Regions from separate parts of the Methylobacterium sp. CM6257 genome, predicted to be linked through region 1. Evidence: predicted binding sites of a transcription regulator. Region 1 holds the regulator's gene; the other holds the start of a gene.
What was found. Region 1 encodes LexA, which represses DNA repair genes until DNA is damaged. Its sites were predicted from a motif close to TGTTCNNNNTGTGTTCNG; they were not measured.
Positions count from the first base shown of each region.

Region 2: the regulator LexA is predicted to act here: its motif matches at 2,417-2,434, upstream of ACYCO6_RS03250 (type IA DNA topoisomerase).

Region 1 is NZ_CM137735.1:4,020,044-4,023,960, forward strand. Features, by position in the region: gene ACYCO6_RS19685 (hypothetical protein) at 1-108, opposite strand, end outside; gene ACYCO6_RS19690 (hypothetical protein) at 108-410, opposite strand; gene ACYCO6_RS19695 (hypothetical protein) at 491-706, shown strand; gene ACYCO6_RS19700 (hypothetical protein) at 733-1,188, opposite strand; gene lexA (transcriptional repressor LexA) at 1,429-2,151, shown strand; gene ACYCO6_RS19710 (ComEC/Rec2 family competence protein) at 2,145-3,917, opposite strand, start outside.
Region 2 is NZ_CM137735.1:672,934-676,850, reverse strand. Features, by position in the region: gene ACYCO6_RS03250 (type IA DNA topoisomerase) at 1-2,378, opposite strand, end outside; gene ACYCO6_RS03245 (hypothetical protein) at 2,729-3,736, shown strand.

The sequences.
Region 1 (3,917 bases):
GTAGACCACGCATTTGTAGGTCCCCGCCACCCGCTTCCCCTCCGGCAGAGCCCGTGTCGCCAGAAGGATCAGGAAGCCGAGCGCCAGGGGCAGGAGCAGCGCGTTCATCACCTCCACGGCGACGTTGCGGGCCACGAGGTTCGGCACGAGCTGCACGGCGACCGCCCCGCCACGACCACGGGCGTGAAGGCGCCGTAGAAGGCCGGTGCCTCCAGGGGCGACTGCTCCAGGGAGTGCGGCTTGCCGGTCACGTCGCCGAAGCCCCAGGCCAGCGCCAGGGCCACCACGTCCAGCGCCACGAAGGCCGCCGCGATGAGGCTGCCGATATCCGTGTCGGCGAGCATCACGAGGAGTCCAGGGCCGGCGGTCTTGAGGAACGCGTTCAGGCGAGGCAGGGAAGCGCTTGGCACGGCTCGGGAACAGTCCCGGGCGCGGGCAGTTCCGGGCGGGAGCCTGCGGCGTTTTCCCGGGGCGCGCGGGAGGATGTGTGATGGCGGAGAGCACGGATCGGGGCGCCGGCTGGAGCCTCCAGGCGAGTCCCGTGCCCGACGGGGTGCGGCTGGAACTCGCCCTGTCCGATCTCGGCGGAAGCCCGGTCACGGCCGCGATCGTGCTCGATCGGGCGGAGGCCCGCGCCTTCGCCCGCGCCTTGCTGGCGGCGGCCGGCGACGCGGCCGAGCGCACCTTCCCGAAGCCGGGTGCCTGACCGGCGCGGCAGCGCCGGGCCGCGGTTCAGCGCAGGATCAGGCCCGGATTGCGGCCCGGCAGACGCGGCACCACGGTGCCGCGCTTCTCGATGGGCGCGTCGCACGCGTAGGCGAACTCGGTCTTCAGCGGATCGAACACCGTCTCGCCGGTGATCCGGCAATCCTCGCGCACGGTCTCGTCGAGATAGGCGCGGGCGGCCGTGCGGAAGCGCTTCACCCGGGTCGCCTCCGGCTCGGGATCGATCCGGGCCTCGCTGAGATTGCAGCCGGCATATTCGCGCAGGGCGTTCGAGACGATCAGCATCCTGCGCAACTGCCGGTTGTCATAGACCTCGTAGGGCTCCTTGCAGCCGATGGTGACCACCTGCGGCGTGAGGGCCACGTAGTTGCGCGAGATGTACGCGAAGCCGGTGGTGCAGCCGGCCAGCGCCAAGCCCAGGGCGACCAAGCCGAGGGGCAGCAGAGCCGCGGGTCGTCGCATCCTCGTCATCCCAGCCCGATTCCAGCCCGTCCCGGATCCGCCGCCCTCTCTGGCGGGACACCGGGATGCATTGAAACGGCTCCGCTTGCGCCGTCAAATCGTTTCTCGCCACGCCCGGGCCGCGGCAGCGCGAGCGTGGCCGTATTGTGCTTGCGGAACACTTGCGGAACGTTTAGCCTGTTCGTGATTTGTTTCCGAGACCGTCCCGAGGCGGTCCGCCAAGCCGCGAGGCCCCCGTCGATGCTCACGCGCAAGCAGCTGGACCTCCTGCGATTCATCCAGAGTCGCATGCAGGAATGCGGCGTCCCCCCCTCGTTCGACGAGATGAAGGACGCGCTCGACCTCAAGTCGAAATCGGGCATCCACCGGCTGATCACGGCCCTGGAGGAGCGCGGTTTCCTGCGGCGCCTCCCGAATCGCGCGCGCGCCATCGAGGTGATCCGTATCCCCGAGAGCCTGACCGGTCAGGCCGCCGCACCTGCGGCGGAGCCGCGCCGCTTCACCCCGAGCGTGGTCGAGGGCGGCAAGTCCAAGCAGCCGCCGATGCCGGCCAGCACGCGGATGATCGATGAGGCCGGCCGCGCCGTCTCGATTCCCGTGATGGGCCGGATCGCGGCCGGTACGCCGGTCTCGGCGATCCAGAACCAGAGCCACGCCATCACCCTCTCGCCGGACTTCCTGGCGGGCGGCGAGCACTACGCCCTGGAGGTGCGGGGCGATTCGATGGTGGAGGCCGGCATCCTCGACGGCGACCTCGTGGTGATCCGCAAGCAGGAGACGGCCAACACCGGCGACATCATCGTGGCCCTGATCGACGACGAGGAGGCGACGCTCAAGCGCCTGCGCCGCCGCGGCTCCTCGATCGCCCTCGAGGCCGCCAACCCGGCCTACGAGACGCGCGTGCTTGGTCCCGACCGGGTCCGGATCCAGGGCCGGCTCGTCAGCCTCGTCCGCCGCTACTGAGGCGGCTCGGCCGGCCCGTCATCGGGGATGATCCTGCCCCCGGACGCGTCGGCCTCTGACGGAGTTGCCGCCACCGGCTCTCGCGCGGCACCGTTCCCATCCGCACGTGCGATCGCCGGGGGCTCTGCCGGGCGCGGGCGCCAGGGGAGGGAGCGGCCGCCGTCGCGGGCGTAATGCGCCGTGAAGCCCTCGGTCTCGGCCCGGAGGGCCACGGCCCCGCGGGCGGCCAGGACGCGACGGTCGATCACCAGAGGCCCCGTGCAGGTCGGCGGCGCGGCGAGTCCGGTGATCAGCACGGCGGCCCGGGCGCAATCCTCCGAAAAGGCGCGTCGGTCCCGGACCAGGGCCACCGCCCGTCCGTCCGGTAGCTGCGCCGTGCAGCCGAGCCGATCGCACCGCCCGCCCGGCTGCGAGCCGATCATCGCGTTGGCTCGCCGCCCGTCACCATCTGCCTTCAGCCACTGCTCCAGCACGAAGGCGGACGGCTTGCCCAGCACCGTGAGCCGGCCGTCGGGGCTCCGCACGGCAGCGCCCCCGCCTTGCCGGTCGACGTAGAGGTCGTAGCGTTCCGGCAGGGCGGCGAGCCAGAGTCCGAACAGAACGGGCGGCAGCGCGAGCCAGCGCAGGCGCGAGGCCGGAAGCGTCGCCAGCAGCAATCCCGCCGTCAGCAGAGTCAGCGCGCCGGTGCCGAAAGCCGGCAGCACGAGGGTCGCCCGCTCGAACCCGGCGATCCATTCGGAGATCGCCAGCATGCCGCCGACGGCCTGCCCCATGAGCCACCAGATCGGCCGGTCGAGGGCGAAGGGATAGGCCAGGATCCCGATGACCGCGGACGGCATCACCACGAGGGAGACGAGCGGCAGGGTCAGGGCGTTGCCGACGAGTCCGAGTGGCTGGATCGTCTGGAAATGATAGGTGGCGAAGGGCGCGGTCGCGACCTGCGCCACCAGGGTCGTGGCCAGCGTGCCGGTGACTGCCGAGAGGCCGGTGCCGACGAGCCGCCCGATCCGCCCCGCCCCGGGGCGCACGAAGAGGCGCCCGTCGATCAGCCGCGCGCAGGCGATCAGCCCGGCCACCGCCCCGAACGACATCTGGAAGCTCGGGCCGAGCAGGCCCTCCGGCTCGCGGGCCAGGGCGATCAGCGCGGACAGCGCGAGGTTGCGCATCGACAGGGCCGGCCGGTCCACCAGGATCGCGCCCAGCATGATCAGGGTCATGATCAGCGAGCGCTCGGCGGCGATGTCCCAGCCCGAGAAGGCGCAGTAGGCGGTTACCCCCGCCATGGCGAAGCCGGCGGCGATCTTCTTGATCGGCCAGAACAGCGCGCAGTAGGGCACGAGGGCGAGGACGGCCCGCACCAGCCAGAACACCACGCCGGCGGCCAGCACCATGTGCAGCCCCGAGATCGAGACCACGTGGTAGATGCCGGCAGCGCGGAGCGCATCGTTGGTCGCCGGACCGATCAGCCCGCGCTTGCCCGTCACCAGGGCCGCCGCCACCGCGCCCGCCTGGCCGCCTTCTGCCTGGGCGATCCGGCGGGTAAGCGCGTTGCGGGCCTCGTCCAGCATGGCGGCGAGCCGCAGGCCCAGGGGCGGCGGCTCCGAAGGCGCACGGACCGTGACCGCGCCGAGCAGCGAGCCAACCGCACCGATGCTCTGAAAATACGCGTCCCGGGCGAAGTCGTAGCCGCCGGGCCGAGCCGCCTCCGGGGGCGGAAGCAGCCGCGCGGTGGCGGCGATGACGTCCCCGGGCCGCGCGGTCGGCGT
Region 2 (3,917 bases), 3.3 Mb from region 1:
CGGCGTCGTACGGTGGCCTTTCGCGGCACACCGGCTACCCTGCTCTGCCGGTACCCGCGTTCGGCCGGCTCTCTGCCCTTCCCTGCCCCAAGACTTGCAGTTCCCGACCGCTGCTGCGGCCGAGAGGCGTGCGCATCGAGGAAGCGCCGGCATGCCTCGAAGCTCGTCTCGATTTCCGGCGGGCAGGCGATGCCTCGCTGCTTCGCCAGATTGCGAGCGTAGCTCAACATCGCCGCGCTCGGGGAGCGCGGTGTACCGGCTCGGTCGGTGCTGCCCTCCTGTAGCTCACGCGGTCGGGCATGGGTGTCCAGGAAGGTTCGGCAGATGCTGATGCTGCTCTTGCAGCCGCGGGGCAGCTTCAACCCCTTGCGCTCGGCCAAGCTCACCGCGAACGACATCATGGCCGGCGTCGGTGGCCGATTGTCGGCCTGACTGGACGGGATCAGGCTGGCATCGAGGCTGACCACCGACGAGTTCGAGATCGCAGCGATCAGTTCGTCGAGGCGCGCGCGCGTGCGCTGCCGGAAGGCGTTCGCGCGCTGGACGGCCTCGGCGCGCGTGGCCGCACGCCCGATCTCTGCCAGCTCTGCCTCGAACACGGCTCGACCCACCGGATCGCCATAGGCCGGGAACACGCGTCGCACCGCCGTGATAAAGGCCAGCCCCACCTCGGTGACCGCGATGGCCGGATCCTTGCCATTCGAAAGCGTGATGTAGCGGCTCTTCAGGAGCTTGGGCAGGATCGTGTCGCGGGTCGCGGCCGTGCCGAGGCCCTTGGGCTCGTTCGGGTTGACGGGGTTCTCCAGGGCGCGCTTGACCGCGGGGTCATCGACTTGGTCGATGAGCCGGCCCATCACCACGGGCAACTCGCCGCGGGTGATCCGCCGCGGCGGCTCAGTCTTCGCGGTGGCGACGACCGCCGACCCGGCCGACGCGCCTTCGCCGTCGCTCACGGCCGGCAGGCGCGCGGAGGTTGCTTCGGCCTCGCGCTTCACCTTGCCGGGCACGATGTCCGCTTCCAGCTCAGCCTCGCCGCCGTAGACTGCACGCCAGCCCGGCGCACGCACGACGCTGCCCGACACTCCGAACCGCTTCGGACCCAGCGGCGTCGCTACCTCGGCGCCGACGCTCGTGCGGGCATCGACGCCGTCGGGGAGGTGCGCGGCGAGGTAAGCTTTCGCGACAAGCTCCCACAGGCGGAACTGATCGGCTGAGAGGCGGCTGCGCTCAGGCACTTTGCGCAAGGGTACGATGGCGTGGTGCTCGCCCGGGTCCTTGACATAATGCCCCTTGGCGCCGTGCCGGATCAGAGGCGCCTCGTCCAGTGCCATGAGGCTGCGCAGGTCGGTGAGCACGGAGGCCACGGCCGCGATCACCGCGGCGGCGTCACCGGCCTGCCCGTCCGGCAGGTACTCGGACTCGGTTCGCGGGTAGCTGAGGTAGCCCTGATCGTAGAGGTCCTGGGCGAGACCGGCCGTGTGCTGCGGGTCCCAGCCGAAGCGCTTGGCGCAGCGCCGCGCCAGCGTGTCCTTCGAGAACAGCCGAGGCGGTGCGCGCCGCACGTCCTTGTTCTCGACCGCCAGGGGCCCCGACCACGTCGCGGCGGCTGTTCGGATCGTCTCTGCAATCGCCGCATCGAGGATCCGCTCCTTGGGGGCGTGCCACAGGGTCAGTTCGGCACCGGAGTCGGTGCTCAGGTGTAAAGCAACCTTGAAGAAGTCCTGCGGCACGAATGTGCGAATGCGCTCCTCGAGGTCCGCCAGGATGGCGAGGGTGGGCGTCTGCACGCCGCCAAAGCGCCAGGGCTCACGGAAGGCAGGCGGCCGCAGGCGCAGCGAGATGGCCCGTGTGCCGTTCAGACCGAGGTGGTAATCCTCGTACTGCCGGCAGAGCGCTTCAAGGTAGGCAGCATAGTCGCGCTCACCCGAACCGGGTTCCTGCGCCAGCGCGGCGAAGGCGCGGCGGATCGAGACGTCGTCGAGTGCACCGAGCTTGAGCCGGTCAACCCGGCCACGCCACCCGAGGTGCTCCAGCACCTCCCAGGCGATCATCGAACCCTCACGCCCGGGATCCGTGGCGATGATCACGCGCTCGACGCCGCTCAGCGCCTGCCTGATCGCAGCGATCTTCGGCTCGTGCGACTGGCCGGACCGATTTGTGCCACAGCTGACCGGGATGGTGGCAAGCACGATGGGTAGTGCGTCGAAACGCCAAGGCTTCCACTCCGGCCGGATGCTGCCCGGTTCCTCGGCCGACAGCAGGTGTCCCTCGGCGGCCACGCAGACGGTGTTCGGGGAGCGAAAGAAGCGCTGCAGCTGACGCATTGCCGAGGGCTTCTCGAAGAAGAACAGCGTGCGGCCGGAACTCGGATTAGGCATGTTACTGACCGCGGAGGCTCTCGCTGCGCCGAGTCGTTGGTTCACATTTTGTTCTAAAATGGGCCCGCAGGCAACTGCCGCTCGGGTCGAGGAAGGCGGGACTGGCGCCGAGTGCCGGCAGTTGCCGTCCGCGGGTGCGGGCGCTGGAGCCGCAGGGTCGCAACGTCCACTGCCGACATGGCTGGGAGATCTCTGCACGAAGGACCTCCATGCAAAATGGACAGCGGGCATCGTGGATGCCTGAGAGCCTTGCCTTCGGGGAACGTGTCGATGGCAGCCTCGCACATATCTCGGAAGTCCGCTCCGGTCTGGCATGCGGCTGTCGCTGCCCGGGCTGTGGAACGCCGCTGGTGGCCCGCAAAGGTGACCAGGTGGAGCACCACTTCGGGCATCATGGCGCGGCCGGAGAGCGCCCCTGTCACAGCGGCGCGGAATCGGCCCTGCACCGGTTTGCAAAGGAGCTGCTCGCCTCCAGGCTGGCGTTCGCCCTCCCTCCCCTGCTCCGCGATGGTGAGCAGCGGCCCCTCTACACGGGCGGGATCTATCAGTTCGACGCTGCGGTCCTGGAACATCGGCTCGGACCCGTCGTGCCGGACGTGATCGTACGCCGCGCGAACCGAGATCTGCTGGTCGAACTTCACGTCACGCACGCCTGTGGCCCCGACAAGATCGCCCGGATCGCCGATCTGGGCCTTGCTGCAGTCGAGATTGACCTGTCCCGTCTGCCGCATAGCGTTCCGCGACGAGAGCTGGAGGACGCGATCGTCCTCCACGCTCCGCGGCAGTGGCTGCACAATCCGAAGCTGGGGCTTGCGCCTACCACAGGACCAGACATTGCCGTCCAACCGACCCGACCGCCCGGGCGGCCCACAATCGCCCTCGGGCGGGCCTATGCGATGGCCTGCCGGGAGGTATCGGTGATGAGCGTCAAGAGCTTGGCGCCGCGCCAGATCCAGGCTGATGGTCTGTCGCGAGCTATCGGGCTCGAGGTTGCGGGTATTGGCTGCTTCAGCGTCCCACCCCAGGATTGGCAGGCCCTGATCCTCATGACCGCGCTCGATCGTGCGCTCATCGGCAGCTCCTGCGCGGTGAACGTGGAAGCGGCCCTGCGTCAGGTGCGGGAGCGGGCTTGGCTGCGAAGTCAATTCCGCCAGCTCTCAGGCGCTGAAGAGGCAGCCTTGCGCGCCGCCCTCCCCGCCTTCGCTCCACCGGGTTCGGCCATCACGGCGTGGGCTATGGCGCTGTCGCGGCAAGGCATTCTGGTGCCGAGCGGTGTACGTGGGCAGTGGATGATCAGGCGCGAGACGCTGCAGTCGGTGCGCGATGCTCGTCGGCCCAGAACGGCGCCCGCGCGATGATCCGCACGCCTTGACCTGAGACACGCGGCGCTCCGCACGCCATCATAGCTCCAGACAAGATCGCGTCTTCACACAGCCTCTACCCAACACTGCCGCAGGAACGCACGTGCCGGTGACCACACATGGCCGAAAGTCGCCGTTCCGGTTCCGAACGAGCGGGCAGGGATAACCAATACCCCGG